Regions from separate parts of the Peribacillus sp. NPDC058075 genome, predicted to be linked through region 3. Evidence: riboswitches for the same ligand, from Rfam matches in the RefSeq annotation. Region 3 holds a riboswitch; each other region holds the start of a gene.
What was found. Region 3 has a riboswitch for S-adenosylmethionine ahead of ACFVS1_RS17800 (5-methyltetrahydropteroyltriglutamate--homocysteine S-methyltransferase). Riboswitches for the same ligand answer to the same signal wherever they lie in the genome.
Positions count from the first base shown of each region.

Region 1: it holds a riboswitch for S-adenosylmethionine, as region 3 does, so the genes downstream of both, ACFVS1_RS22025 (sugar ABC transporter substrate-binding protein) here and ACFVS1_RS17800 (5-methyltetrahydropteroyltriglutamate--homocysteine S-methyltransferase) in region 3, are expected to answer to the same signal.
Region 2: it holds a riboswitch for S-adenosylmethionine, as region 3 does, so the genes downstream of both, ACFVS1_RS16225 (methionine biosynthesis PLP-dependent protein) here and ACFVS1_RS17800 (5-methyltetrahydropteroyltriglutamate--homocysteine S-methyltransferase) in region 3, are expected to answer to the same signal.

Region 1 covers NZ_JBHVSL010000003.1:259,345-269,350, reverse strand. The annotation lists gene ACFVS1_RS22030 (GTPase domain-containing protein) at 1-2,352, shown strand, start outside; SAM riboswitch class I at 2,447-2,552, shown strand; gene ACFVS1_RS22025 (sugar ABC transporter substrate-binding protein) at 2,668-3,780, shown strand; gene ACFVS1_RS22020 (sugar ABC transporter ATP-binding protein) at 3,838-5,340, shown strand; gene ACFVS1_RS22015 (ABC transporter permease) at 5,342-6,346, shown strand; gene ACFVS1_RS22010 (hypothetical protein) at 6,710-6,934, opposite strand; gene ACFVS1_RS22005 (ketoacyl-ACP synthase III) at 7,197-8,180, shown strand; gene ACFVS1_RS22000 (helix-turn-helix domain-containing protein) at 8,666-9,118, shown strand; gene ACFVS1_RS21995 (hydrolase) at 9,260-9,616, opposite strand; gene ACFVS1_RS21990 (hypothetical protein) at 9,804-10,006, shown strand, end outside.
Region 2 covers NZ_JBHVSL010000001.1:3,260,936-3,270,941, reverse strand. The annotation lists gene ACFVS1_RS16255 (DUF2515 family protein) at 1-341, opposite strand, end outside; gene ACFVS1_RS16250 (hypothetical protein) at 650-811, opposite strand; gene ACFVS1_RS16245 (ABC transporter ATP-binding protein) at 1,318-3,069, shown strand; gene ACFVS1_RS16240 (ABC transporter ATP-binding protein) at 3,066-5,084, shown strand; gene ACFVS1_RS16235 (type B 50S ribosomal protein L31) at 5,220-5,468, shown strand; gene metC (cystathionine beta-lyase) at 5,579-6,760, opposite strand; gene ACFVS1_RS16225 (methionine biosynthesis PLP-dependent protein) at 6,757-7,869, opposite strand; SAM riboswitch class I at 7,956-8,069, opposite strand; gene fumC (class II fumarate hydratase) at 8,398-9,780, shown strand; gene ACFVS1_RS16215 (hypothetical protein) at 9,890-10,006, shown strand, end outside.
Region 3 covers NZ_JBHVSL010000002.1:15,669-25,674, forward strand. The annotation lists gene glpK (glycerol kinase GlpK) at 1-1,270, opposite strand, end outside; gene ACFVS1_RS17785 (MIP/aquaporin family protein) at 1,292-2,116, opposite strand; gene ACFVS1_RS17790 (glycerol-3-phosphate responsive antiterminator) at 2,342-2,884, opposite strand; gene ACFVS1_RS17795 (hypothetical protein) at 3,057-3,485, opposite strand; SAM riboswitch class I at 3,642-3,743, shown strand; gene ACFVS1_RS17800 (5-methyltetrahydropteroyltriglutamate--homocysteine S-methyltransferase) at 3,826-4,929, shown strand; gene ACFVS1_RS17805 (LysR family transcriptional regulator) at 4,985-5,863, opposite strand; gene ACFVS1_RS17810 (aldehyde dehydrogenase family protein) at 5,979-7,439, shown strand; gene ACFVS1_RS17815 (hypothetical protein) at 7,547-8,071, opposite strand; gene ACFVS1_RS17820 (CaiB/BaiF CoA transferase family protein) at 8,432-9,535, opposite strand; gene ACFVS1_RS17825 (amino acid permease) at 9,775-10,006, opposite strand, start outside.

The sequences.
Region 1 (10,006 bases), on a different contig from region 3:
GTCGTGAAAGAAGCAGTCGAGTTCCAGCCGGACTACCCGAATGTCACGGAAATTGCACGCGCCTTTTTTGAAGAGCAAAAGGATTGGAACAGTGCGGTTGTATTAGCGGCGAATGAAAGTATCCGTACAGAATCAATGGGCTGGTTTGATGTGCTGAAAACGTATATCCAGCAAGGTGTTGCCCAATCGATGGATCCGGATTATTTTTCAACCGTCCTTGGTTCGCTATACAACCTCGACCAGGAACGTTTCGAAAAGGTGACGGTTGCCCTGTGGAAAAACTATAAATATACGGATTCTTATTTTGAATGGCTGAGAGTGATTAATAACTTGATAGATACCATCGAATTGAACCATGCGGATGTATGGGATGAGCTTTCCGTCTATTACAGGGATGCATATGCAGGTCTGTTAGAAGGAACGCACCTAATCAAAGAATTAAGTCCTGTCGTGCCAAGGTTGCTGGAAAACTGGCTCAAAATCGCAGACGGGGAGCTTTCGCTGTTTGCGGCGGCATCCGCGTTGTCCTGGAATGAAATCTTCCCGGATACGATCAATGCGCTGGTCATTCAGGATGCAGAGAGCCTGCTTTCGAAATCGCCTAAATTGGGTGGTGGACTGGAAGCGGGAGAGAAACTGTTCAATTCCATTATCCAGTGGGCTGAAGATAATGATTTAAAGGTTGGCAATAAGCTTAAATGGATGGTAGACGGGCTTAAGGATACTCGGAATTTCAATCTTCTTCTTGCAGGAAGTACAGGAAATGGCAAGACATCCTTTATTCAGTCAATCGTTGGCGAGAGCATTGCGGCTGAAGACCATTCTTCACTAGTCAGTGTCAAAGACGGGGATGATTTGGAAATACTTGAAATTACCGATACAGATAGCAAAGTTGTCGAAGAGCTAACTGATTTGGATGAAACACGCCGTCAGCGCGGGACTATTGTCGATGTGACAATCATCAGTGACTACCTAAGAAACAATCATCTGCGGTTATTGGATACACCGGGGTTCAATGGGGAACAAAGCGTGGAATCCGATTTTCAGGGCTATTTACATGGCAGTGATGGATTGATGTTCGTTCTTGACGCCCGTGCGCCTTTCACCGGCAGCGAACGGGATCTGTTATTGGAAATTCAAATGATGGCTCCGAAACTGCCGATTCATTTCTTATTAAATAAAATGGATACGATATACAGTGATCAGGTCGCAGTCCGGATGGAAGACGAAACATGGGATAAAGTGAATGCATATTTCCCGAATGCGAAAGTATTCGCTTTCTCCAAACATTATGACAGCCGGCAGCAATTGAAGGACCTTTCAGCCTTCCTGCAATCGAATTATCAAGATGATAATTGGAAGGAAAGAAGATCTGAAAAAATCCTGGCATTCATTCGTAAAACTTTATCTTATCTGTTAGAAAAACGGGCAGCCAATGAGCGGAAATGCGAGCATTCCATCTCTTGGAATGAACAGATGGAAGTCAAGCTGAATGGAGCGGTCAATCAACTGGCTGATCTGGAAAAAGAAAAAAGTGAAAATATCATAAGGTCGTATCGTTCGCTTAAGGACGAAGTGAAAAATCAGCTTTATTCAAAAATTCCTGAATTACTGAGGGATTGCTCTAAATCGTTAACGGAAAGCAGTGATTTCAGTCAGGTCCATGTACAGTTAAACCAGGAAATGAATGAGCGGATTCAGAACTTCATTTCTGACAAAATCATGCCTCAATATTACCGTTCTCTTCAAGACTGGATTGCCAGTTCCCAAATGGAGTTCACACAAAGCCAGCAGTTCATGGATGAGATGAGTGCCGGATTCAATGAATTATACAAAGAAGAACGGATTACGCTGGCAGGCGACTTCAGGGTATTGGATGATTGGCGCCGTGATGCCGACCGGATGACAAGCAGTATCCGCATCGAAAACGTCAATATCCTTTTGCGCAGGACTCCATCTCAATTGCTGCTTAAAGGGGCAGGGAAGCTGTTTGGGGCGATACCGCAAAATAAAGCCAATATGTACAATCGTTATAAGAAATACCTGGAAAGTGAAGATTACCTGGATGTTGCGGAAATGATCACGGAACGTTTCCTTACCCAATTTGGATTGTTTGAAAAATCATTGGATCGTGACATCTCCCTTTTCTATCGCGGTTCATTTGCTTTACTTCAAAAAACGATAGAGCAAACGCAGACTGAAATTAAAGACTACCAGGCTGCATTGGAGCATATGAAAGAAAATCCGGAAGTTTACCGTGACCCTATCACCTTGTTCGAAGTGAAATTAAGGCAGTTGGAGCGACTTGAAAAGATTGAGAAAAAGCGTCTAGCCCAGCTACAAAGAAAATAAAAAATAACGGGGAACATTTCAAATATTCAAAAATCTATTGACTTTACGACTATATCCCTATAAAGTGATAATTACGAAAACGTAACACATATATCTCTTATCAAGAGTGGCGGAGGGACTGGCCCTAAGATGCCCAGCAACCGTTCCATTAGGAATTGGTGCTAAATCCTGCAAAACAGAAATGTTTTGACAGATAAGAGAGGGACAAGTCTGCAAAACAGCCGATTAAACCTCTCTATATTAGAGAGGTTTTTATTTTGGAATTTACACCAACTTAACTGATAAGACTAATAAGGAAAAATGGAGGGAAACAAAATGAAAAGGTCTATTAAAGGGATATTCATTTCAACCATCGCTTCGGCTTTGCTTTTAACGGGTTGCTCTACAGGTCAGAGCTCCACAGAGTCGAAGAAAGAAGAAAAAGTATCATTTGAAAATGTTCCGGAAAGATTTGCTGATGGAGATGGAGCCAGAATCAAAGTGATCCGTAAAATTGGCGGTGATGATCATACGGCCCAATACCTGGCGGGGGCGAAGGAAGAAGGAGAAGCACTGGGGTTTCAAGTGGATACGTACACAGCCAATGGTGATACGGCTAAATTCCATGATGCGATAGCGCAGGCTTTGGAGGAAGATTATGACGGCTATATCATTTCACATGGTGATGATGCAGCAACTGTGAATGATGTTCAAAAGTTGGTTGATGCAGGTAAAAGCGTTGTCACATTCGATTCAATAAGCGATTTATCTAAAATAGAAGGCGTGACATTAACTTCACAAGATGATGAAGCGTTGGCAACTCTGGCTTTTGATAAACTGATAAAAGAACAGAAAGGTGAAGCGTCGATTGCCTATCTTTGGGTGGATGGATTTCCTCCAATGGTACGAAGAAATGCAGTCTATCAGGAAAAATTAAAAGAAAATCCTGGGATTAAAGAAGTTGAAAGATTCGGAGTGGCCTCTGCTGATACTTCGGTTCAGACACAAAATGCTGTAGCGGCAATGCTGAATAAATACCCTAAAGGTAAATTGGATGCCATTTTCGCAACATGGGATGCCTTCGCTATCGGTGCAGCCCGGGCGATTAAAGAGGCGGGCCGAGATGAAGTAAAGATATATGGAATAGATGTTTCGAATGCAGATCTCCAGGAAATTCAATCGGCTGATAGCTCATGGTCCTACACGGCAGCAGTCGATCCAAAGTTGATCGGTGCAGTGAATATGAGGATATTGGCTAAAAAATTAGCGGGCGAAGAAACGCCGCAAACCTATGACTTGGAGGCTTCACTTATTTCACAAAAGCAAATCCAAGCGTCAAAAGAAGCGGTGAACATGGCAAATCTATCTGGTATTGTCGATGGCTGGGGTGTATCGACTGAATTTGAAGAAGATTGGATGAAAGTTTTGAAAGATCATTATAAAAAGTAAAAAGAGACACTCTCTTTCAAGTAAAAGGGAGTGTCTGTTCAATAAGGGGGAATGGACATGGGCACGCAACTAGAAATGAAGAAGATTTCGATTGAATTTCCGGGGGTGAAGGCGCTGAGTGATGTTGATTTTTCCGTAAAATCAGGGACAGCCCACGCATTGGTCGGTGCAAACGGAGCAGGGAAATCGACGTTAATGAAAGTATTATCGGGAGCCCATGTTCATTATTCAGGTGACATTTTTATGGATGGGATGAAGCAGGATATCCGCTCGCCAAAAGCGGCTCAAGAACATGGCATCCAAATTGTATATCAGGAAGTGGATACCGCCCTCATCCCTTATTTAACGGTTGGGGAAAATGTAATGTTGAATGATATGGTCCAAAACATGGGAAAAAAACAGATGGTCCAATGGAAAGAGCTGCATAACCAAGCCGCTTCTATTCTTGAAGATATGAAAATTCGTGTCCCTTCGAAAAAGCTGGTAAGAGACCTTACTTTGGCTGAAAAACAGATGGTCCTGATAGCAAGAGCCGTTTCGACAGAATGTAAATTCCTGATTCTCGACGAGCCAACTGCTCCCTTAAGTCATACGGAGACGACAGAACTTTTCCGAATTGTAAATGAATTAAAGCAAAAAGGCGTGGGAATCATTTTCATTTCACACCGTCTCCCCGAAATTTTTGAAATCTGTGAGGAAATTACGATCATGAGGAATGGGGAGCGTGTCACTTGTCGAAAGAAGGAAGACATAACCCGTACCGAAGTGGTAGAGAACATGCTTGGGAAAACCATGGATGAACAGTTTCCTGAAGTGAATGCTTCGATTGGCGACGTTATTCTGGAAGTGAACGGATTGTCAGATGCAGAGAAAGTTAAAAATGTCAGTTTGAATATTAAAGCAGGCGAGATAATCGGCTTGGCAGGGTTGGTCGGGGCTGGGAAAACGGAGCTGTGTAAAACCCTTTTCGGTCATACCTCGATCACAGCGGGTGAGGTCATACTGAATGGTCGAAGGCTTTCCTTGAAATCACCGCACGAAGCAGTAAAAAGCGGTCTGGCGCTTGTACCTGAGGAACGCAGGAAAGAAGGGGTCCTTGTTCAGGAATCAGTCTCGGCTAACTTGACGGCAGCTAGTCTTGGCAAATTCTCCAAGACATTCAGCTTCGTGAATCGCCAGGCGGAAAAGGAAAGAGCGAAGGAAATGATCGCAAGTCTAGGAATTAAAACTCCTTCAGGGGAAGTGAATGTCGAAAACCTTTCAGGTGGCAATCAGCAAAAAGTTGCCATCGGGAAATGGCTTATGGCCGATGCGGATGTATACATATTCGATGAACCAACGAAAGGGGTCGATGTTGGAGCCAAGAAGGATATATTCGAATTGATTGCAGAGCTTGCAAGGAATGGGAAAGCGATCATTTATGCATCATCCGAGCTTTCCGAAATCATTGGCATTACAAACCGGACATATGTGTTATATGACGGGAGCACTGTCATCGAATTAGAAACAAGCAAAACGAATGAAGAAGAACTACTATTCTATTCAACAGGAGGAAAATAGGATGAGCATACCCATTCCTGTTACACAGAAAGCGAAAGCGAAGAAAAAGGTGGAACTATTCGACTTTTTCTATAAATACGGCACCATATTGACGATTATCATTCTGATTGGAATTTTTGCCGTTTCCAACCCATCTTTCATTCAAACTACGAATCTGGTCAACATCCTGCGTTCCATTTCAATCGTGACCATCATTGCGATCGGCATTACGATATCCCTGACCGTGGATGGCTTCGACCTTTCCGTCGGCTCCGTCGCATCATTGGCCAATGCCATCGTCATCTCGATGTTTGTCTGGTTTTCACAGGATACATTAATTGCTATATTAGCTGCAATCGGTGCCTCACTTGTCGTAGGGGCTTTGAATTCATTCATGATCGTTAAATTGAGAATTCCCGACATGCTGATGACATTGGCTACCATGTTCATTATCCAGGGAATTGCCCTTACTTATACAAAAGGGGCAACGGTTTCGCAAAATATGGTCATGCCCGACGGGACATTCGCAACAGGACTGATCAGCCCATTTTTCGCCAAAATTGGTCAGGTACCATGGATAATCCTGATCATGGCCGTCATTGTGATTGCGACCCATATCTTTTTGACTTATACGAAGCACGGTCGTTATATGTACATTATTGGGGGAAATAAGGAAGCGGCGAGACTTTCCGGGATATCGGTCAATAAATACAAAATCCTTGCCTATCTGCTTTCGGCTCTATTAGCTGCAATCGGAGGGATCGTCCTTGCTTCAAGGGTCATGACATCGGAAATCAATTCAGGGTCTCCTTATTTAATGGATGCCGTTGCGGCAGCCTTCATTGGATCATCCGTTTTAGGTGCGGGAAAACCGAATGCCTTTGGAACCTTTGTCGGAGCAGTCTTGATCGGAATCCTACAAAATGGGCTGATCATGATGTCCGTTCCGTATTATGCGATGGATATCGTCAAAGGAACAGTGCTGGCACTTGCGCTCGCTGTAACTTATTACAAACAAAAACACTAAAATGAATCCGTTACGTTACATTGAGGAAATCCAAAATTATGAAAAAAAATCCTGTTGAATATGCAACAGGATTTTTCCTTTTTAAAAAGGGACGGGGTATGGATATAAATTATCTCCATTTTTACTTAATAATATTTATTAACGCTAATATGGGGCAGCCACGATAGCAAAATTTTATAGGAAACTTACTTTACCTTTTAAGATTGATAATGATCTATTGTAAAGTATGAACATTCATATCCTAACCAAAGGAGAGTGTTAAGCAGGCATAAAACATTCAATCTATTGGATTATTTAATCTATTGGGAGATTTGATATATTATTTATTCGGAAAAAGAAACGAATATTAATAAACTTGAATTGTTACGTTACGGAGTTTGTAGACAAAAGGATATCCATCTGAATTTTAAACCGAAGTTGATTGGAACGGAAGGTCGAGACTCCTGCGGGAAAAGCAAGTCCAAGGGAGACCCCCGGCGAGGAGGCTCCCGGACCCCGGACCGCCCGCGGAAAGCGAGTGCCTGGAGAGGAAATCAACGATTTTGCAAACTCAATTAATATCGAGTTTGTCTCCTCTTGTGGTATCACTCGTCACTTCCAGAGTTTCTGCATTAAATGTTATATCACTAATAATTGCGTAACAGGATGTTCTTGCTACGATATAGCATACTATTTAGGAGCAGAATCTTCTTAATTATCAGTAGCGATCGTTCTTTGTCGTTCAGCTCTTTTTCTTATGGGTTTATAGGAATCGGAAGTTGCATAAGATTTTATTTGCTTTATAATTAGTACCAGGTGTTAATATCAAGTTATAAAATGATGCAATTCATACACACGAGGTGGCTATTCTATGTTCAAATCCAAAGCACGTATTACTGCGATAGGTTCGTATGTTCCTGAAAAAAGGTTAACAAATAAAGACTTAGAAAAAATGGTTAAAACCAATGATGAATGGATTGTTAAACGTACTGGTATTAAAGAACGAAGAATTGCACATGAAGAAGAGTTTACTAGTGATATAGGTTATAAAGCTGTAAACGATTTAATGGAACGGTATGATAAATCTGTCGAAGATGTTGATATGATCATTGTCTGTACCTTTACACCTGATTTCAACACTCCAAGTGTAGCATCTTTAGTCCAAGCGAAGCTAGGTATTAAGAATACTGGAGCCATTGATTTAAACGCTGCCTGTGCAGGATTTACTTATGGGTTGCATGTAGCTAATGGATTAGTAACATCTGGCTTAAACAAGAAAGTTCTTGTTATTGGAGCTGATACTTTATCTAAACTTATGGACTATGAAGATCGAGCCACTTGTATTTTATTTGGAGATGGCGGAGGAGCAGTTCTTGTAGAATATGATGAAAAACAGCCAAGTTTTATTTCTTCACATTTATATTCTGAAGGAGAAGGCGGGAAACATTTATATAGTACAAACCTATCGACACGAATAAATGGTGAAGACTTGAATAATAGTGGTAACCTTGTTCAAAATGGACGTGAAGTTTATAAATGGGCTGTTACGACTGTTCCAAAAGGAATGCAAACTGTGATGCAAAATACTGAATATCAATTGAATGATGTTGATTGGTTTGTACCGCATAGTGCAAATTTAAGAATGATTGAGTCAATATGTGATAGAAGTGGTTTTCCAATTGAGCGAACTTTATATAGCTTAGTGGAGTATGGAAATACTTCCTCAGCAACCATACCATTAGCTTTAGATCAAGGAATAAGTGAAGGAAAGCTCAATAATGGTGAGAAGATTTTATTATATGGTTTCGGCGGTGGGTTAGCACAAGCAGGATTGCTTATCAATTGGACTTTATAAAACTTTTTTCTACAACTAATAACTGAGTTTGTACTTTAAGAAGGCCTCTCATTGGGGGCCTTCTTAAAGTATGATTCTTTGCAGAAGTATATATTCAAGGTAAGTAAAAAATATCTTTAAAACGATGCAGAAACATGACCTTCATTTGAACTGCAAATAAAGAGGAAATGAACAGTTTCCGTTATGTTTTTTACTCACGGAATCATCCTGAAGATGGGGAATTGCAAAAGCCACAAGAGCAAAAAATGCTTCGTGAAATTAAGGAAGCGATCTTACAAGGCTTTTCTCTGCCACTTTCGTGTTGGCTGCAATTTTTAATAATTTCACCTTTCTACAGCAGTTCCGGAAAATTAATCTGATTCCCTTGTTATATCTAGGTTTTCTTCGATGTCACCCATAAGTTGCATAGTAATGCGCTTATTACTATCTTTACTTTGCATAATTCATCTCACAATACTAGGAGTAGGAAAGGCGATGAACTGATTATGATTTTTAGCGAACGATTAAAAAAAGAACGGGAAAAAAGAAATTGGTCACAAAATGATCTTGCAGAGAAAATTCATGTGAGTCGCCAATCTGTGTCCAAATGGGAAACGGGGAAAAATTATCCCAGTATTGAAGTACTCATTAATTTAAGTGATTTATTTCAAATTACGGTAGATGAATTATTAAGGAGTGACGAGGAATTGAAAGAAAAAATAATAAGGGAAAGTAAGCAGTTAGCATTTCCAAAAAGGAAAATGTTTTTTGATATCGTGTTAATAATAGGAGCAATTTTGTTAGTGTCTAAATTGATTATTTTTGGACTTAATAAATTTGCCGGCACAGATATTACCATATTAAAAAGCATGCCAGTTTTATCGAATTTTTTACCATTAGCTTTGATGGTTATTGGCGGTATCGGTTCAGATTATTTGAAGGATAAATATGTAGATTGAAAGAACTCTGCTTATAAAACTTTATAATGAATCACAAAACGGAATCTTGTATTTCCCTTTTATCGGGGGCAGGAAAACTTTTTGATGGAACTTGATCATAAAAGAACAGAACCTTTGAATTTCAGGTTCTGTTCCTATTTCTTATTTGAACTTTTGCACTTCTTCTTGTCCCTCGAATTTGTTATCTTTCAAAATGCCGATTTCTTCAATATGGTTTCGTGCCGTTTCATCCCCTAATTTATAAATGAGGGCATAAAGCCTTTTCATGGCTGCATCGTATTTATCATTTGCCCGGTCATGATGATAGAGAAGGTAGGGCACATGTGAACGGGCATATGTCTCCAGGTCATCTGTCCGGTGTTCCTCCAAGCACTGTTTCAATTCTGCAAGTTCCTCATCAGTTGCGTGTACAGTGAAGCTTGGATTCTCTTCAAGTTTTTGTCCGAGTACGTCGCCGCTGACCAAATCGACATGATAGGTCTGTTTTTCTTTCATCATTCTGTGATCATCCTTTCAAGCGTTTATCTATTCTGTACCACTATTTGTAAAAAGTTAATCATCAATGTAAACATTTCCTTAATGAAAAAGATAGGAAATAGAGGTATCGGATTTCTTATCAAATGGTATAAGATGAATTTACAGAATAATTGGGAAATCAAGGAGTGATAAAGTGAAGAGGTCAATCATGGTTATTTTTTTGGTGTTGATTGCTTCAGGCTGCGTAACAAGGAATTATGATTCCAATATGGATTTAGGGAAAAGTCAGTTGAATGAGGAAAATTATTTAGAAGCCCATGAGGCATTCGAATTAGCGTATAAAGAGGCAAAAACACCGGAAGCAAGGGAGTTAATGGATCTTTCAGGTTTTCTGGCGAGTGGAATGAAGAA
Region 2 (10,006 bases), on a different contig from region 3:
TTGATGATAAGGGCCGTTGTCAAAAGGGGGGAATGGGGCTCTTCAATGAAAGATTCCCAAATCGGGGCCATGAATCTTGAAATGCGGAATACCGGTAAATACCTTCTTAGCTGAAGTTCTTTTTGTTTGGAATGTTCATATAAAAGAAGCTGGGGGAAAGCATCAGCAAATATGGCTGAATTGGCGCGCTCAAGGAACAGGAAGAATTTCTGCCGTTCCGCTCGGTCAAGGAGGTGGGTCATGGCTGAACTTTTCAAGTCAGACATATGGTATCCTCCATTCCTCGAAACCATATGTGCTAAAAAGGCCCAATGGCCCTCTGGATCGATTGTAAAAGGCAAGATATGCTTGTGTTCTTGTGATATTGTTCCGGTTCAGGGCAGCCGTCGCGGTTCGAATCCTTTTTATAAGAGCGGTTTCCTCAGGGAAAAAAGCTTTTGACTCATCAAAAGGCTGAAAGAGCTCTTTTTGTAAAAGGGATTTTAGCGTGCCATATCTTTCAGCATCGATGATGGGTTTTGTTTTGGCAGGGTGTTTACCCAACAGCTTTTTCAAATAGAGAGCATACAATCACCACGAATGTTTTTCGCTCATTATATGCAGAGCCGTCAAGAAAGGGGCATTGCATTTGCAAGGCCCCCAGGTGATGTCATTTTTTCTTTTCCCGGTACAATAAAATATAATAGACTATCCAGAAAAGAAACACAGGAATGAAGGATAAAAATCTATATTGGACCGGTACGGCAAATAAGATGAAAATGGATGATAATAAAAAGGGAACCGCCAGGAGTATATATTTTCTCCATTGCATATGCTGAACCTCCTTAGGTTACGTCATCCTATAAGAATAAAGGAATATCCATCAATAATCTAGAAAAGTCGCAATTGACAAAAATAAGCAAAGGTAGTAATCTTTACATATAAGTTAAAAATTACCATTAATTTAAAAAAGGAGGCGAACGTCATGACTAAATCAGTTAAGCACAGTGATGTCATAATCGAATATCATACGTCCGCCTGCCCAGAGACCTTGTCTTTCTAGACAAGGGATCCGACGTGTTCATTGATCATTTTAAAGCGCAGGTTGTGGAATTTTCGCGGCCTGCGCTTTTATATGTGTTATTACGCATCTAAAAAAAGCTTCCGCTAATTGGCGGGGGCTTTTTGCATTTGGGATACAGGTGCATTAGCATCCTTTCCATATAAAAGATAGGAGGAATTTAAAATGAGACAAAAGACATTGGGAATTTTATTGAAGCCGGGAGATCCAGAAAGCGGTTAGCGAGTGAAAGGTTTGACCAAAAGGGAGGGGAATTCATGTTTGCGATTTTTAAAAAGCTGTCCTGGTTCTTTAAAGAACAGTGGCAGCGTTACACCTTGGCGATTTTATTTCTATGTCTAGTGAATATCTTGGAGGTCATCCCGCCAAAACTTGTCGGGAATGCCATCGATGATATGAACAATGGCACCATGACGCAGGAAGCGGTCATGAAATACGTCATTTATTTGCTCATGGTACTGATCGGCAGTTACCTATTTGGTTACTTATGGAGTTATCTGTTATTCGGCGGAGGTAACCTGGTCGAACGAAAACTAAGGTCCGGATTTATGGGCCATTTGCTGAAAATGACGCCGAGCTTTTATGAAAAAAACCGTACAGGGGATTTAATGGCAAGGGCAACCAATGATTTAAAGGCAATATCCCTCACGGCTGGTTTCGGGATATTGACCCTCGTTGACGCAGTGCTGTTCACCATTACGGTAGTGGTCATGATGGGGGCCACGATCAGCTGGCAGTTGACGATTGCGGCGGTGCTGCCGCTTCCGATCATGGCAGTGATGATGCAAATTTACGTGAAGAAAATTTACAAACGTTTTACGGATGCACAAGCAGCCTTTGGTACTTTAAATGACAAGGTCCTGGAATCCATTTCAGGTGTCCGTGTTATCCGGGCCTATGTCCAGGAACGGGAAGATGAAAAGCGGTTTGATGAAATGACCGAGGATGTATATCGCAAAAATCTAGCCGTGGCAAGAATCGATGCTCTCTTTGATCCGACGATCAGCATTATCATCGGCATCAGTTATTTAATCGGGTTGGGCTATGGCGCTTATCTTGTGTTTCAGCAGGCCATAACGCTTGGCGGACTTGTTTCGTTCAATGTGTACCTAGGCATGTTAATCTGGCCGATGATCGCGGTGGGTGAACTGATCAATGTCATGCAAAGGGGAAATGCTTCACTAGATCGTGTTCAGGATACCCTTTCACATGAAGCGGATGTGAAGAATTCAGTTGGGCAGGGGAGCATTGCGAATCCGGGAAATATCCAATTCGATTCAGTGTATTTTACATACCCTTCCTCAACGGTTGTGAATCTATCCAATATTTCCGTTTCGCTTGAGCGCGGTCAAACATTGGGGATAGTGGGGAAAACAGGTAGTGGAAAAACGACATTCGTGAAGCAATTGCTGCGGGAATACCCTTTAGGAAAAGGTGAAATCGCTTTTGCAGGCATGCAGCTGGAGCAACTGACCCTTGAAGATATTCGTAAATGGATCGGCTATGTTCCACAGGACCATTTTTTATTCTCGAAGTCTGTTAGGGATAACATCTTATTCGGTAAAATGGATGCAACGGAAGATGAACTGGCTAAAGCTACCCGGCTTGCGGATTTTGAGAAGGACTTAATGATGCTGCCAAACCGTCTTGAGACACTAGTGGGTGAGAAGGGTGTCGCACTATCCGGAGGGCAAAAGCAGAGGATTTCAATTGCCAGGGCACTGATCAAAAATCCAGAAATCCTTATATTGGATGATTCCTTATCTGCTGTAGATGCAAAAACGGAAACGACGATCATCGAAAATATCCAAAATGAACGTGCAGGGAAAACGACCATCATCACAACCCACCGCTTATCAGCCGTTCAGCATGCGGACAGGATTATCGTGTTGGACAGCGGAGAGATCATCGAAGAGGGGACTCATGAGGATTTGCTGCTTAAAGATGGCTGGTATAAGGAGCAATATGAGCGACAGCAGGTTGACGAAGGGAAGGAGGTGAAGGCATGAAGGTCGTAAAAAAACTTTTTAATTATGCTGCCCTTTATAAAAAATTGATCATTGGCGCCCTGATCATGCTGGCACTTTCGGTAGCGGCCGATTTAACGGGTCCTTTCGTTGCCAAGAAAATCATCGATTCACATATACTTGGCATTGAATCTTCCTGGTATGGGACGGATAAAGGAAAGGATGCTGTCAAGTACGATGGAAATTGGTATAAACGGGCTGATTACTTTGCAAAAGGTGAGAAGAAAGGCAGGGAAGTCCATGTTCTGCAGGTTGGCAATCAATTTGTCTTCGTAAATGAAGCTGTCCCTATCGATGGGCGCAGAACCTTGGAGGACCAATCATTGATCATCAGGAAAGACGGGAAAGAGCAACGTTCACAAGCAGTGAAATTGACAAGTCAGGAAGTGATGGGATTTTACCAACCGGAAATCCCTCGAATCGTTAAGCTTGTGGCTTTTTATTTTAGCCTTGTCATCCTCTCCTCCATTTTTCAATATGGACAGAGTTTTTATTTACAGAAAGCGGCGAACCGAATCATACAGAAGATGCGAAATGATATTTTTAAGCACATTTCCCGTCTGCCGATACGTTATTTCGATAATATGCCGGCGGGTAAAGTTGTGGCAAGGGTCACGAATGATACGGAAGCGATCCGGGAATTATATGTAACCGTGCTCGCCAACTTCTTCTCGAGTACAATTAATATCTTCGGCGTTCTAATTGCTTTGTATATTTTGGATCCACGAGTGGGTACCATTGGCACTTTACTTATTCCGATCATCGTCATCTGGACGATGGTATACCGTAAATTCGCCTCGAAATATAATCACATCATTCGGGAACGGGTCAGCGATATTAATGGGATGATCAATGAATCCATTTCTGGAATGAGCATCATCCAGGCATTTGGGCGTGAGAAGGAGACGAAGCAATCTTTTGAAAACCTGAACCGGGAGCATTATTCCTATCAAAATAAAATGCTTCATTTGAATTCGTTGACGGGTGGAAACTTGATTGGCGTCATTAAGGTTTTGTCGCTAATGGCATTCGTCTGGTATTTCGGCGGGATTTCCCTTACAGCGAGTTCGGCCATTTCCTTAGGGATGATGTATGCAATTGTTGATTTGATCAGCCGCCTGCTTCATCCGCTTCATGGAATCGTCAATCAGTTCGCTAATCTTGAACAGGCGCTTGTTGCAGGGGAGCGGGCATTCAATTTATTGGATGAGAAGGGATTGGCAGTCAGTGATGAAAACATGTCCAGATACAAAGGAAACGTGCAATTCGAACATGTTTCTTTTGGCTATAAGGATAATGAATATGTGTTAAGGGACATTTCCTTCTCCGCCAAACAAGGGGAAACGGTCGCGTTAGTCGGCCATACTGGGTCAGGAAAAAGTTCTATAATGAATTTATTGTTCCGCTTTTATGACAGCAGTGAAGGGCAAATTAAAATTGACGGAAAGAATATATTGGATATTCCCCATCAGACGCTTAGGGAGCATATGGGAATCGTCCTTCAGGATCCCTATTTATTTACTGGCACCATCGCCTCCAATATCAGTCTGAACCAAAAAGGCATCACAAGGGAAATGGTTGAAAAATCATTAAGAGATGTCGGGGGGGACAAAGTGCTGAAGCATCTTCCTTTAGGGCTGGACGAACCGGTGATTGAAAAAGGCGGAACGCTGTCTTCCGGACAGCGGCAGCTAATCTCTTTTGCCCGTGCTCTTGCATTCAATCCGGCCATATTGATTTTGGATGAAGCGACAGCGAGCATCGATACCGAAACCGAGGCAATTATCCAGGAGGGAATGGAAGTGCTGAAAAAAGGGAGAACGACCTTCATCATTGCACATAGACTTTCCACGATAAAAAATGCAGACCAAATTCTTGTACTAGATAAAGGGCGGATTGCTGAGCAAGGTACACATGAGGAATTAATGGAACTAAAAGGAAAGTACTATCAAATGTATGAACTGCAGGCTGGACCGCATAAAGGCATGGCTGGCTGACACAAATGAATAAGGGTGGTCCATCAAGATTAAACTATAAAGAGGGTGCCGACTATTGGTACCCTCAAGCATAATAATTGATAATAGTAATCATTACGTTTAAGATATACCTATACTGACGAAGAGGTGATAATAGTGAAACAAGAAATTCATCCCAATTATCAACAAGTGGTATTCATGGATACCAACAGTGGGTATCAATTTTTGACAGGTTCCACGAAGACGTCCAATGAAACGATCGTTTGGAAAGACGGCCAAACATATCCATTATTAAAAGTGGAAATCAGCTCGGATACGCACCCTTTTTATACCGGAAAGCAGAAGTTTGCTGAAAAAGGCGGACGGGTCGATCGCTTCCTGGATAAATATAATATGAAGAAATGAGAGTCAGGCCATCGGGAAATCGATGGCCATTTTTTATGACTGGGTAGAAAAAGTTAATAATGATGCAAGGAAAAAGGGTGCCCATAATTTATAAGGCACCCATCCTTTATTCATTTTGCAGCAATTGCTTCCCCTTTGGCAATATTGACGAGGGCCGCATCGAAGTCCTTGATTATATCGTCAGGATTTTCAAGTCCGACAGAGAGGCGGAGCAAACTGTTCGTGATGCCGCGCTTTTCCCTTTCATCAGCAGGCATGGCAGCATGGGACATTTTGGCCGGGTAGGATAATATGGATTCGACCGCTCCCAGGCTTACGGCAAAAACAGGGAGCTCGACTGTGTTCACGAAGGAACGGAAGATTTCCTCACTTTCCAATTCAAATGATAGGACCGCCCCTGCACCAAGTGACTGGCCTTTCTGGATGGCGTGCTGTGGATGATCGGCCAGTCCGGGATAATACACTTTTTTCACCAAGGGCTGCTCCTTTAAGTAGGCTGCTATCTTTTCTGCCCCTTTTTGTGAATGCTCCATTCTAACTGATAAGGTTTTCAAACCTCTCATTACAAGCCAGGCATCCTGAACTCCAAGGACCGCTCCAAATGAATTTTGGAGCGAACCGAGTCTTGCCGCCAATTCCGGATCTTTCACGACTGCAAGCCCAGCTACCACATCACTATGTCCGGATAAAAACTTCGTCGCGCTATGAAGGACAACATCCGCGCCCAGATTCAGCGGTTTTTGCAATGCCGGCGTCAAGAATGTATTATCAACAAAACTTAAGGCACCGGCTTTTTTGGCGATATCACATACAGCTTGAATATCGGTCACTTTAAGTAACGGATTTGAAGGCGTTTCGATGTATATGGCCCTGGTATTTGGCTGAACGGCCGCTTTGACGCTTTCAAGGTCCGTCATGTCAACGAAGGTATGCTCAATATTGAAACGGGTCAATACGCTTGTGACCATCCTGAACGTTCCGCCATACACATCTTCGGAAATGACGATATGGTCTCCGGCCGACAATAGCAGGAAGGCTGTTGAAATGGCAGCCATACCTGATGAAAAGGCAAAGCCGTGAGTGCCTTCCTCAAGTTCGGCAATGATATCTTCAAGTGCTTCGCGAGTGGGGTTCCCGCTTCTGCTGTAATCATACTTGCCGAATTGATCGATATTGGATTGATGGAAAGTCGATGCATGCTGAATGGGGACGCTCACACCTCCCGTTGCCGGATCGAATTTATGCTGATTATGAAGTAATTTCGTTTCAAAGCTAAAATCATTACCTGTCATCGTAGTGCCTCCCTTTTTACATGTGCGAATGCTTGCTGCAAGTCACCGATTAAATCATCGCTATCCTCGATGCCAACTGAGAAGCGGAGCAGGCGATTACAAACCCCATTTGCCGTTCTGACTTCAAGCGGTATATCGGCATGTGTTTGTGTGGCAGGATAGGTGATGAAGCTTTCAACCCCTCCAAGGCTTTCTGCAAAGGAAATTAATGAGAGCGATTGTAAAAATGGGTTGACCGCCGATTCATCAATGATGCGGAAAGAAATCATGCCGCCTCTGCCGGGATACAATACATCCGTGACACAATCATGTTCCGATAAGTAATCTACAAGTATCTTGGCATTCTTTTCATGACGCTCCATCCGCAATGCCAGGGTTTTCATTCCGCGCATCAACAGCCAAGAATCAAATGGGCTCAAGACAGCTCCAGTGCCATTATGATGGAAGGCAAGGGCATCGCATAATTCAGCGCCGCTAGCAACGATCAGTCCTGCGAGCACATCATTATGACCACCGAGATACTTGGTTGCACTGTGAATCACAATATCCGCTCCAAGCAGGATGGGTTGTTGAATAAGAGGCGTGTAAAAAGTGTTATCAACGATTAACAATAAATTATATCGTTTGGCCAATGCGGCAACGGCACTAATGTCCGTTTGCTGCATAAGGGGGTTAGTGGGAGTTTCGATGAAGATGGCTTTCGTGTGAGGAGTGATGGCTTTTTCGATATCCTCCAAACAACAAGTGTTTACATAGTCACACTGCAATCCCCATTTTTTAAAACCTTGTTCTAACAGACGATATGTACCGCCATAAAGATCTTCGCTGACAATCCAGGCATCCCCGGATTTAAAAAGGGCGAGAATGGTGGAGATGGCGGCCATTCCTGAACTGCAGGCATAACCTTGGTCTCCTTTTTCCAAATCGGCGATGGATCGCTCCAATAGCTGGCGTGTAGGGTTTCCTGTCCTTGTGTAGTCGAATCCTGTAGATTGGCCAATTCCTTCGTGACGAAAAGCTGTTGAAAAATATACCGGCGGATTGACTGTTCCTGTCGCCGTTTCGCTGCGATTTCCTAATTGAGCAAGATAAGTTTCAGTTTTGTACATGGTTTTCACTGCTCCTTTGAGTTATATAAAATAAAAAAAAGTCTTCTTTAAGAAGAAGACTTTGATTAAGTAGGGACGAGTCATTCTTCTTATCTTCCAAGTTCACAAACTTGTGGAATTAGCACCTTTTCATTGGTTTGAAACAAATGAAGGTTGCTGAGGTGTCATCGGGCCATTCCCTCTACCTCTCTCGATAAGAGTTTAGATTATTCAATTTCTTTTGAATTTACTATATATACAAAATACTGTCAAGGGCATTTTGGGAGTGATAATGCTTGGATGTTCATGACCAGGTCAATTGGAGCCTAGAGGTGTCTACACTTTATGTCTCTAAAAAGAATAATCGAATTTTCATATAAACATGAAGGGAACATGGATTATTCAGAAAAAATGGAAAGGGTCAGCGGGATATTTTTGCTTTAAAATAATAAAGTTTGTACAATGTATGGAGAGAAAGAATAATCCGACATTATTCATTTCATATGCAAAGGGTCTTCAATGAATAGTGCAAACATAGGAGGAGAACACATGGAATACAGAATCGAACGAGATACGATGGGTGAAGTGAAAGTTCCTGCTGATAAATATTGGGGAGCACAAACTGAGAGAAGCCGCAACAATTTCAAAATCGGTAACGAAAAAATGCCGATTGAATTAGTTCGTGCATTTGCATACGTTAAACAAGCTGCGGCAAAGGTGAACTATGATCTTGGTGATCTTTCCGAGGTTAAAAAGAACGCCATCGTCAAGATTTGCGGGGAAATCCTTGAAGGTACGCTTGATGAACATTTCCCGCTTGTAGTTTGGCAAACGGGAAGCGGCACGCAAAGTAATATGAACGTGAATGAAGTGGTCGCCAACAAAGGGAATGAATGGTTAAAAGAAAATGGTGAATCCGAAACCCTTCACCCGAATGATGATGTTAACAAGGCACAAAGCTCAAATGATACTTTTCCGACCGCCATGCATATTGCAGCCTTTATGGAAGTCGCTGAAAAATTGGTTCCTGCCATCAAAGCACTTCGTGATACATTCGATACAAAAGAAAAAGAATTTTGGGATGTCGTGAAAATTGGCCGGACACATCTTCAAGATGCTACACCATTAACATTAGGACAAGAAATTTCCGGTTGGAAAGCGATGCTCGATAAAGATCTAGCGATGATTGAGGAAAGCAGCCAAAAATTATTGAACCTTGCTCTAGGCGGAACGGCAGTAGGAACAGGAATCAATACAAAAAAAGAATTCCCGGGACTTTCTGCCAAACAAATTGCAGCGGATACAGGATATCCTTTTGTCACATCTGATAATAAGTTCCATGCATTGACTAGCCATAACGAAATCGTCTACGCACACGGTGCTTTGAAAGCATTGGCGGCGGATTTAATGAAAATTGCGAACGATGTCAGATGGCTTGCAAGTGGTCCAAGAAGCGGAATCGGCGAAATAGCCATTCCGGAAAACGAGCCGGGCAGCTCCATCATGCCAGGTAAAGTCAATCCAACACAAAGTGAAGCGCTAACCATGATTGCAACACAAATCGTGGGTAACGATGCTACAATTGGCTTTGCAGCAAGCCAAGGTAACTTTGAATTGAATGTATTCAAACCAGTCATCATCTATAACTTCCTGCAAACGGTCAAATTATTGACGGAAGGCATTCATTCATTCAATGACAATTGTGCGGTGGGCATCACTGCAAATGAAGATAAAATCAAAGAAAATGTAGAACGTTCCCTTATGTTGGTAACAGCATTGAACCCGCATATCGGTTATGAGAAAGCAGCCAAGATTGCCAAAACGGCATTCAAGGACAACTCTACGTTAAAAGAAGCGGCGTTGAAATTGGAGTTCCTGACCGAAGATGAATTCGAAGCATGGGTCGATCCTGCTAACATGGTTAATAAATAATTGCATACAAGTGCCCTCCCTCTCGTATTAGGGAGGGTGTTTCCATGTTTTAAAATAATGGAATCGACAAATACTGAAATCATAAGTATCGGGAACAGGAGGAAATACAATGTCTATATGCCCGCTTTGCAACGGTCTGAGAAAAATTCATGTTAAATGCCCGGAATGCGGCAGTAATCTTGAGGATAAAGGGAAATTCATGGACTACGCTGATGATTACAGTGCT
Region 3 (10,006 bases):
AGTCGCTTTGGAATTGCATCAAGAAGTCATTCTTGACTGCCCCGCCATCCACTCTTAATGTTTGCAGCTCGATTCCTGAATCCGCCTCCATTGCATCAAGGACATCCTTCGTTTGATATGCCAGTGATTCAAGTGTGGCACGAATGAAATGTTCTTTTGATGTGCCGCGCGTCAAACCAAAAACTGCTCCCCGCACTTCGCTGTCCCAATATGGAGTTCCAAGTCCTACAAAAGCCGGTACCACATATACTCCATCTGTACTTTCCACCCGTTTTGCATAGGCTTCGCTGTCCTTGGCATCATGAAGCATCCGCAGGCCATCGCGCAGCCATTGGATGGCGGAGCCCGCTACGAATATACTGCCTTCCAGTGCATATTCGACCTTCCCATTCAGTCCCCAGGCAAGGGTCGTCAATAGTCCGTGTTCGGAGCTGACAGCCTTGGATCCTGTATTCATGAGCATGAAACAGCCTGTTCCATACGTATTTTTAGCCATTCCTTCATTAAAGCAGGCTTGGCCGAATAATGCTGCCTGCTGATCACCGGCTGCCCCTGCGATTGGAATCGATTGGCCGAAGAAATGATATTCGATCGTACGTGCATATTCCTCAGAGGAAGGCCTTACTTCCGGCAGCATCGACTTTGGTACAGTCAATATCTCAAGCAGTTCTTCATCCCATTTCAGTTCATGGATATTGTACATCAATGTCCGGGATGCATTGGAATAGTCCGTTACATGAGCCTTGCCTCCTGATAGCTTCCAGATCAGCCAAGTATCGATGGTACCGAATAATAGCTTGCCTTCATCCGCCTTTTGTCGTGCCCCTTCCACATTATCGAGGATCCATTTCACTTTCGTTCCGGAAAAATAGGCATCTATCAACAATCCCGTTTTATCCCGGAATAGATCATTAAGTCCCTTTTCCTTCAAATCATCACAGATTTCACTTGTTTGCCTGGACTGCCATACAATCGCATTATAAACAGGGGTACCTGTTTCCTTATCCCAAACGACGGCCGTTTCACGCTGATTAGTGATCCCGATCCCGGCAATTTGCTCTGGCTTTACACCGGATTCAGATAGTACACCTGCAATCACTGCCAGGATCGATCCCCAAATCTCATTGGCGTTATGCTCGACCCAGCCTGGTTTAGGGAAATGCTGCGTGAATTCCTTTTGGGAGGAATGGACGATTTCCCCCTTTTCGTTAAATAAAATCGCCCGCGAACTTGTTGTTCCTTGATCTAATGATAAAATGTATTTTTCCATTGTGTATGCCCCTCCTTTTAATTAACTGGCGATATTTCTGCTTTCCATTTCATGTGACTGTTTTTTACCAAAAGCATAGGCTAATATCAATAGTACCAGGCTTGCACCCAAAACAGACCAAAATCCTGCTGTTATTTCCCCCTTAAAGAATGCTTGATAACAAACGGCACCAAGTGAACCCCCAACAATCGGTCCAACGACCGGAATCCATGAATAGCCCCAATTAGAATTGCCTTTACCAGGTATCGGCAGCAAAAAGTGAGCGATGCGCGGACCCAGATCGCGGGCCGGGTTAATGGCGTATCCTGTCGTTCCGCCAAGTGACATCCCGATCACGACAATCAATAACCCGACTGCGAATGGGTTTAGACCCTCTGTAAAATCATTGGCACCTATAAATAATAATCCAAGAACAAGGATGTAAGTTCCAATCATCTCACTTAATAGATTTGAAAATGTGTGCGGGATCGCAGGTGAAGTCGCGAACACACCAAGCTTCGCTCCTGGATCATCCGTTGCTTTCCAATGTGGCAAATAGTGCAGGAATACTAGAGTTGCGCCCAGGATTGCGCCAATCATTTGGGCAACGATGTAACCGGGCACATCACTCCAAGGAAATTCTCCAATAATGGCAAACCCTACTGTGACCGCCGGGTTTAAATGCGCCCCGCTTATGGATCCCACTGCAAAAACACCCATGGTAACGGCCAATCCCCACGCAATCGTGACAACGATCCAGCCGGCATCTTTTGCATAGGAACCCTTTAAGGATGACCCAGCCCCAATACCTGCTCCGAATACAACTAATATCATCGTGCCTAACACTTCTCCCCAAAATGGAGTCATGATAAAACCCCTCCCCTGATAATTTTTTAAACCTTGCCAACAAATAAAAGGAGATCCACAGCAGAACTATCTTCATAAATAAATTATGAATAGATCTGTTGTGAATCTCCTAGTCTCCGTCACATATATTAACTTGTACTGTAAAATATACTAGGTTATGAAAACGCTGTCAATATTTTGTGAAAAATTAATCTATTTTTCTGTATTTTTTTCAATTTCCCCCTATTAGACGATATCCCATAATTCAGTTTTGGAAGTGGTGATCGACGACGCTCCGGCATCAAGAGCGTTCAGGACTTCATCCGAAGTACGTATGAGGCCACCTGCAAAAATGGGTGTCTGCAATCGTTCCTTCACTTCTTTTATCATCCATGGCATGGCACCCGGCAACACCTCGATATAATCCGGCTTGGTTTTCTGCACCAGCTTATAACTTTTCTCAAGCGCATGTGAGTCTATTAAAAAGATTCGCTGGATCGCAATGACCCCCTTTTGCTTTGCCTTCAATATTACGCTTGATTTAGTCGAAATCAGCCCATAGGGATTATATTCCTGACAAATGAATTCTGTCGCGTACTCATCACTTCTTATGCCATGGATCAAATCGACATGATAAATCATTTTCTTATTATGCTGCTTTGCCATCATACTTACATTTTTCAATTGTGATATATGCAAATCAAGAAACACACCTATTTCATAGGAGCTTTCTAGAAATCTTTCAAAATCCTTCATGCTTGCTGAAGCAGGTAAAATCTTTTGATCCATCATTATCCTCCTCATTCCCAGAAAAACTCAAAACTTCAAGTTATTTAGTATATTTTAAAGAGCTTGATTTATCAATCACATTTTTTTCATGACCAATCTCACCATAACACTAACATACCTGGCACTCCCTTTATAGATTGCGGATAAGGTTGTATGTAAAATATCCCTTAACTCATAATGAGAGTTTCATTTTCAATGCACCTTCGACAAGTTCATACGATTTAATTGTGCCCACTGGAATTTTTCTCACGATGTCCCAAGCATTAACATTCATTTTGATCGCTCTTTTTTCATATTCAAAAAATGGCGGTCTGTTAAATATCCTTTGGTTGATGAAATTCCTGTCAATTGGTTCCATTTCCACTAATTCAAATGATATCGTTCTTTTTTCCACAGAAACCGGTTTTAATGTAATCCGGAAAGCTACGTTTTTCTTAAACATCATTTTTTTCACTTCCATCGTTCCGGAAAGCACAATATGCTTTGGCGTAATCTCGACTTTAATATCCGGACCAGAGGATTTCATTTTTATGATTCTCTCTATCATAGCTTCAGTAACCGTTATCGGTATGCCATTTTTGAATGGATTGAATGTACTCATCCTCGCATTCCCTCCCTACTCAAAGCATATGCCGGGTTCCCCGATGCAGTTAACATTTCTGCCCAAATTAATAATCGGTAAATTCTAAATTTTCCACCTTCAACGCTTGACCTTTGTACAAACTACCTGTATAGTCATACTTAATTCAATAGACAACTCTTATCAAGAGAGGTGGAGGGACTGGCCCTTTGATGCCTCAGCAACAGACGATTCATGTACTGTGCTAATTCCAGAAGTGTAAAAACTTGAAGATAAGAAGAGTATATAGCTTCGTTGCCTACACCTCTTCTTATTTTTAAGAAGAGGTTTTTTATTTTTAAAGAGAAAGAAGGAATGCAACATGTCAATCACATTAACGAAAGCGCCATTCAGGGCCGACCACGTTGGAAGTTTATTAAGACCAGAACGTTTACATATTGCCAGAAAGAACTATAAGGAAGGTACCATTTCAGCAGAGCGTCTTCGTGAAGTTGAGACCGAAGAAATCAATCGGATTGTCGAAAAACAAATTGAAGTTGGATTAGAGGCCGTTACCGACGGTGAGTTCAGACGAACATGGTGGCACTTCGACTTCCTCGAACATTTAAATGGCATCGAGGGATATGTGACTGAAAAAGGTCTCACGTTCGATGGTGTGGAAACAGAGAGATATAACGTTCGCAATACCGGGAAGGTTTCATTCAATCCTGAACATCCCTTCATCCGTGATTTCATTGAATTGAACAAAATCGTGAACGGACGTGCCGTGGCCAAGCAAACCATTCCCAGTCCGAATCAATTATTTGCTGCAGGCATTCATAATGAAGACGTCTACCCTGATATTGAAGACTATGCAAATGATATCATCAAGGCGTATCAGCATGCTTTGAAAGCCTTTTATGAAGCAGGTGTGCGTTATCTTCAATTGGATGATGTTTATATTGCCAGACTTTCAGCTCCGGATTTCCAGTTCAAAGATGGAAAATATACGAGGGAACAGTTAATCGACCTTGCACTTCGCGTAATTAATGGCGCATTGGAAGGAAAACCAGAAGACCTTGTCGTCACCACACACCTCTGTCGTGGGAACTACCAGTCAACTTGGGCGTTTGAAGGAAGCTATGCCCGTATCGCCCCAACTTTATTGGCAAAAGAAAAAGTCGATGGATTCTTCCTGGAATATGACGATCAACGCTCAGGGGATTTCAAACCATTGGAATTCATTCCAAATGGCGGGGCACGGGTCGTACTGGGTGTCGTCACTTCAAAAAATGGAGAAATCGAAGACAAGGAAGCAGTCAGGGCTCGCATCAAGGAGGCATCAGACTTCGTTCCTCTCGAACAATTATGCTTAAGCCCGCAATGCGGCTTTGCCTCCACCCATCACGGCAACAAGCTGACCGAAGACCAGCAATGGGAAAAACTGAAATTCGTTGTTGATGTAGCAAAAGAAGTATGGGAATGATTCATCTTTACATGTAACGTAAAAGCTAGGCACTTTAAGAAGGCCTAGCTTTTCTTCAAAACAGCTCAATAAAATGTTTTGCCGTTTTTGAAAGATAACGATCTTGTCTAAAAACCAAAGCTATATTCGATTGAATTGAAGAATCGATAATATCCAACACTTTCACTCCTTTTATAATATGAGGTGAAACAGCTGATTTCGGAACAATACTCGCCCCAACTCCAGCTGAAACCAGTGAGAGCAGAACATTTACATCATGGCATTCGCATAAAATATTTGGCTGTATTTCCCGCTTTTTAAATTCCTCGATAATTTCTTCATAAATCCCTTGTCCTTTTTCCCTATGCACTAAAAGCAATGGGATATTTTCAATATCCTTTAAATGGACCCTATCCTTCGAAGTGAAACTGTCCCACCCCTCAGGTACAACAAAAACATTCGGCACTTGTCCTATGTTCAAAATGGAAAGACCCTTCATCTCGACAGGTAAATGAACAATGGCAAGTTCAATATCCTGATTCTCCAAATAATTACTTATTTCATATGGATCTCCTGCGAATATTTTAAAGGCAACGGAAGGATATTTTTTCTTGAAATTATTAATTTTATCAGGTAAATAAGACATATAAGCAAGTACGGAACCTACTGAAAGGGTACCTTTAATTCCCTCACCCGTTTCCTTCACTTCGAGCAAGGAGTCCTCGAAATATTGCAGCATATTCTTAGCCTTCTCGTAAAGTACCCTCCCAGCTTCGGTCAACTCCATACTTTTACCGTTCCTTTTTCGCTCAAGTAAAGTAGTCCCTAATTCTTCTTCCATAAGGCGGAGCTGCTGGCTTAATGGCGGCTGTGACATATTCAATTTTTTTGCTGCACGGGAAACCTGGCCTTCTTCTGCAAGAATAAGAAAATATCGTAATTGTCTAATATCCATCTTGGCACCTCTGATATATATGTAAATCGTATATAAACTTAATTATATAGATATTTTAAATATGATACAAACAGCAGTAAAATATATTTGTTTACAACATAAAGGGGTGTTCAAAATGGAGAAATTCAAGGAACTAAACAAAAGTTTCATCAATGGGGAATGGGTGGAAGGCTCAAGTCAACGCAGATATAATATTTTAAACCCATACAATAATGCCGTGATTTCAAATGTGAGCTTGGCTACATCAAAACAGCTCGATGAATCATTTGAAATAGCAAAAAACGCTCAAAAAGGTTGGGCAAAAACAACAGCTGAAAAACGTCGTCAGGTCCTGATTAAAGTTGGTGAATTCCTCCAGGAAAATCGGAATGAAATCGTTGAAATGATTTCCCGTGAAACGGGTGGATCGCTTATTAAAGCAAATGTTGAATTTCAGCTTACTATGGAAATAGTCGAAGAATCTTCTAACATGGTGGATGAAATATATCAACTGCATGAGGTTCCGTCAGCAATAGATCATAAAGTCAATCATATACATCGACTGCCACTAGGAGTTATTTCTTCAATATCTCCGTTTAACTTTCCGATGAACTTGTCAATGAGAACCATCGCACCAGCCATTGCATTAGGAAATGCAGTCGTTCATAAACCGGACGTTCAAGTTGGATTTACTGGAGGAATCATCATTGCTGCAGCATTTGAATATGCCGGTCTTCCAAAAGGAGTCTTTAATATGATCCTAACTGACCTGGAAGAAATCGGTGATGGCATGCTGACAAACCCGATTCCCAAATTAATCAGCTTCACAGGTTCTACTCCTGTAGGACAGCACATCGGGGCCATTGCAGGGAAAAACCTAAAACGAGTTGCGCTGGAGCTTGGCGGTAATAATCCTTTCATTGTATTATCTGATGCAGATGTGGACCGTGCCGTTGATGCTGCAATCTTTGGAAAGTACATTCACCAAGGACAGATTTGCATGTGCATTAACCGCATAATCGTGCATAAAGACCTTTACGAAGACTTTACTGCAAAATTCGTTGAACGTGCAAAAGCTCTTCCATTTGGTGACCAATTAGATCCTAAAACAATCATTGGACCACTTGTGAACGAGCGTCAATTAGAAAAAGTACAACAAATCATCGAGGAAACTAAAGCTGCTGGGGTCAATGTTGCACTCGAGGGAGAACGCATTGGCAATGTACTGACACCAACTATTTTCCGGGACGTACAGAACTCGGATAAAATCGCACAAACAGAAATGTTTTCTCCTGTCGTGTCCATCATTCAAACAGAAACAGATGAAGAAGCCATCGATATCGCCAATGACACCATTTATGGTTTAAGCTCGGCTATCTTCACTTCTGATCTGGAAAAGGGAGAACGCTTAGGGTTGCAAATCGACAGCGGAATGACACACATCAATGATCAAACCGTTAACGATGGAACGAACATACCATTCGGCGGGAACAAAATGAGTGGTTTAGGCAGATTCGGAAGCCCATGGATTGTCGAAGAATTCACTGTTACGAAATGGATTTCCCTTCAAACACAATATCGTGAATATCCATTTTAACCATTAATTCATCAGGCATCTGGTACAACCTTTCAGGATGTATACAGATGCCTTTTTGTACTAAGGAAAGGTCACAAAAAAAGGACGGCCACCAGCACGTCCCCTTTTCACTTGCAGCAATCATCATCATCCATTTTCTTCACAAATATATCATCCGTCACCCTATCTTCCAGCTTGTTCCTCAAGGCTAATTCCGCAGCCTTCCCATCACTAGGCGATCCGTCCGAGAAATACATCGGAAACAAGGAGAAAAACATAACATAGAAAGAGAAATAGATAAATTGATACCAGATTACCGACCTGTCCAGGATATTCTGATACACTAAGCTATATATGATCAGCATGCTGATTAAATTAAAGATAGCCCCCCCTAAATATATCATCGTATTCGTCAATCGATTATCATGTTTCAAACCCTTGAACTCGCAAGTCCCATTCCAAAAATAATATTTCCTCACCTCTATGTTCCGAAAAGCAAAAAGTTTATTACCACAACCAATCAAGATTTTCTTTTCTGATCCTCCAAAGATCGTAACAAAGAAAATATGCCCGCTCAAATGTATCAGCGTAACGATCGGCATGATTAAAAAAAAGGAAAATAGAAATTTAATGATATCAGAGAGACCAAACATGTTTAAGCAACCCTCCTTACCAAGATGCTACTCTGATACCCTGCACACATTGGTTATAACTAGTAAATTTTCACAGTAAACATATGTTGCTTTCCACAAGTGAAAAGGGGATAATTGTTCTCTTCTCCTTACGTCCTTCCACCGATTAATTCGACCTATCTCCAGCTTTATTCGACCTTCCACCGATTAATTCGACCTATCTCCAGCTTTATTCGACCTTTCACCGATTAATTCGACCTATCTCCAGCTTTATTCGACCTTTCACCGATTAATTCGACCTATCTCAGCTTTATTCGACCTTCCGCCAAAAAAAAGCTATCTCCTTCCCTGAAATTCCGGAAAAGTGATAGCGTTTCATCTTTATTTAATGATGGGGGGGCGAAGAATTTCTGCGTTGTTTTGCCCTGGCCTCAAGCCTGCATGTTTATATTCAGGGGTGAAAACCGATGTTTTGATCGGGCAGGCGATTTGCTTCTGGACATTTCCTTTTCCGTCAGGTACCTCGACGATCATTCCCCTCTCCTTCAATTGGGGATGCTCGGCCGCTTCGGTGAAGGTCAGCACTGGTTCTGCACAGGCCTCGAAATCAGCGAATATTTCCTGCCATTCATGAAAATCCTTTTCAAGGAAGGCCAGTCGGATGGCCGTTTTAAACCTGATTTCGCTTTCTTCATCGCTTTTCATGCTCAGTTCATACATTTCGGGTGCACCGATTGCTTCGCATAATGCTTTTCGAAATGGGGGCTCAAGGCTCCCTACTGAAAAATGGCGTCCATCTTTCGTTTCGTAAAAGTCATAAAAGGACCCTCCGTTTAACATCATTTTTTCAGGTTCAAGCTCGAGGCCCCCTTGTAAATTCAAAGGTGCGGATATGGCATTCAAGGCAAAACTGCAGTCGGTCATGCTGATGTCGATGGCTTGGCCGAATCCCGTTCTTTCCCTGTGAATGACTGCAGATAATATACCAATAACAGCATGCAGTGAGCCTCCAGCAAGATCTGCTATTTGGGTTCCGTTTTTTGCCGGTCCGCCCTTTTTCGTACCGGAATAGCCTGATAAGCCTGCAATCGAAATATAATTGATATCATGTCCCGGTCGGTCTTTGTAGGGACCAGTCTGGCCGAAGCCCGTGATGGAACAGTAAATCAGCTTTGGATTGATCAATTTTAATGCCTCATACCCCAGCCCCAGACGTTCCATCACTCCTGGACGGAATTGTTCTATGACGATATCGTATTCCTTCACTAGGTTTTTTACAGATTCGATTGATTCAGATTGTTTTAAATCCAGTGTAATCGACTTCTTCGATCTGTTAAGATATTGGTTCACACCCCATGAATCCTTTGCTCCCGGCCTCTCTACCTTCAAAACATCCGCTCCTAAATCCGCTAGCATCAAAGTGGCAAATGGGCCTGGCAGTAACGTTGAAAAGTCCAATACTTTTAAATGAGTCAATAAGGTCATCAGCCGTGCACCTTCCCTTTCCATTGAAAATATTAAAAGCTTTCCCCCTCGTTTTGTACATTCAATTTAGCAGAGATTACGATTATCATATAACACCTCTCATTGGATTTGTATTAATTTCCATTTAACAAAAATAAAAAACTAGGAATCGGCTTCCTAGCTTTTTGATAATGAGCTTAATATGTAGATGCCGGACAACTCAATACTGCATTGTCCGGCTGATTTCACTTTAAGGTTGTTCATTCATATTTTTTGTCAAAGTCAAATTCAACTTCATCAAGTTTAACGAATTTAGTTTTTCTTATCAGTTTATAGCCAAACCATAGACCAAGGAAAAGCGGGATTCCTAGGTATGCAGCCATAACACTGCCCCAATCGATCTGATCTGAGAAAAAGGCTTGGATATTTTGGGACAGGATGACGATCAGGCCAATTAATATGGCAAAGATCGGACCTATCGGAAACCATAAT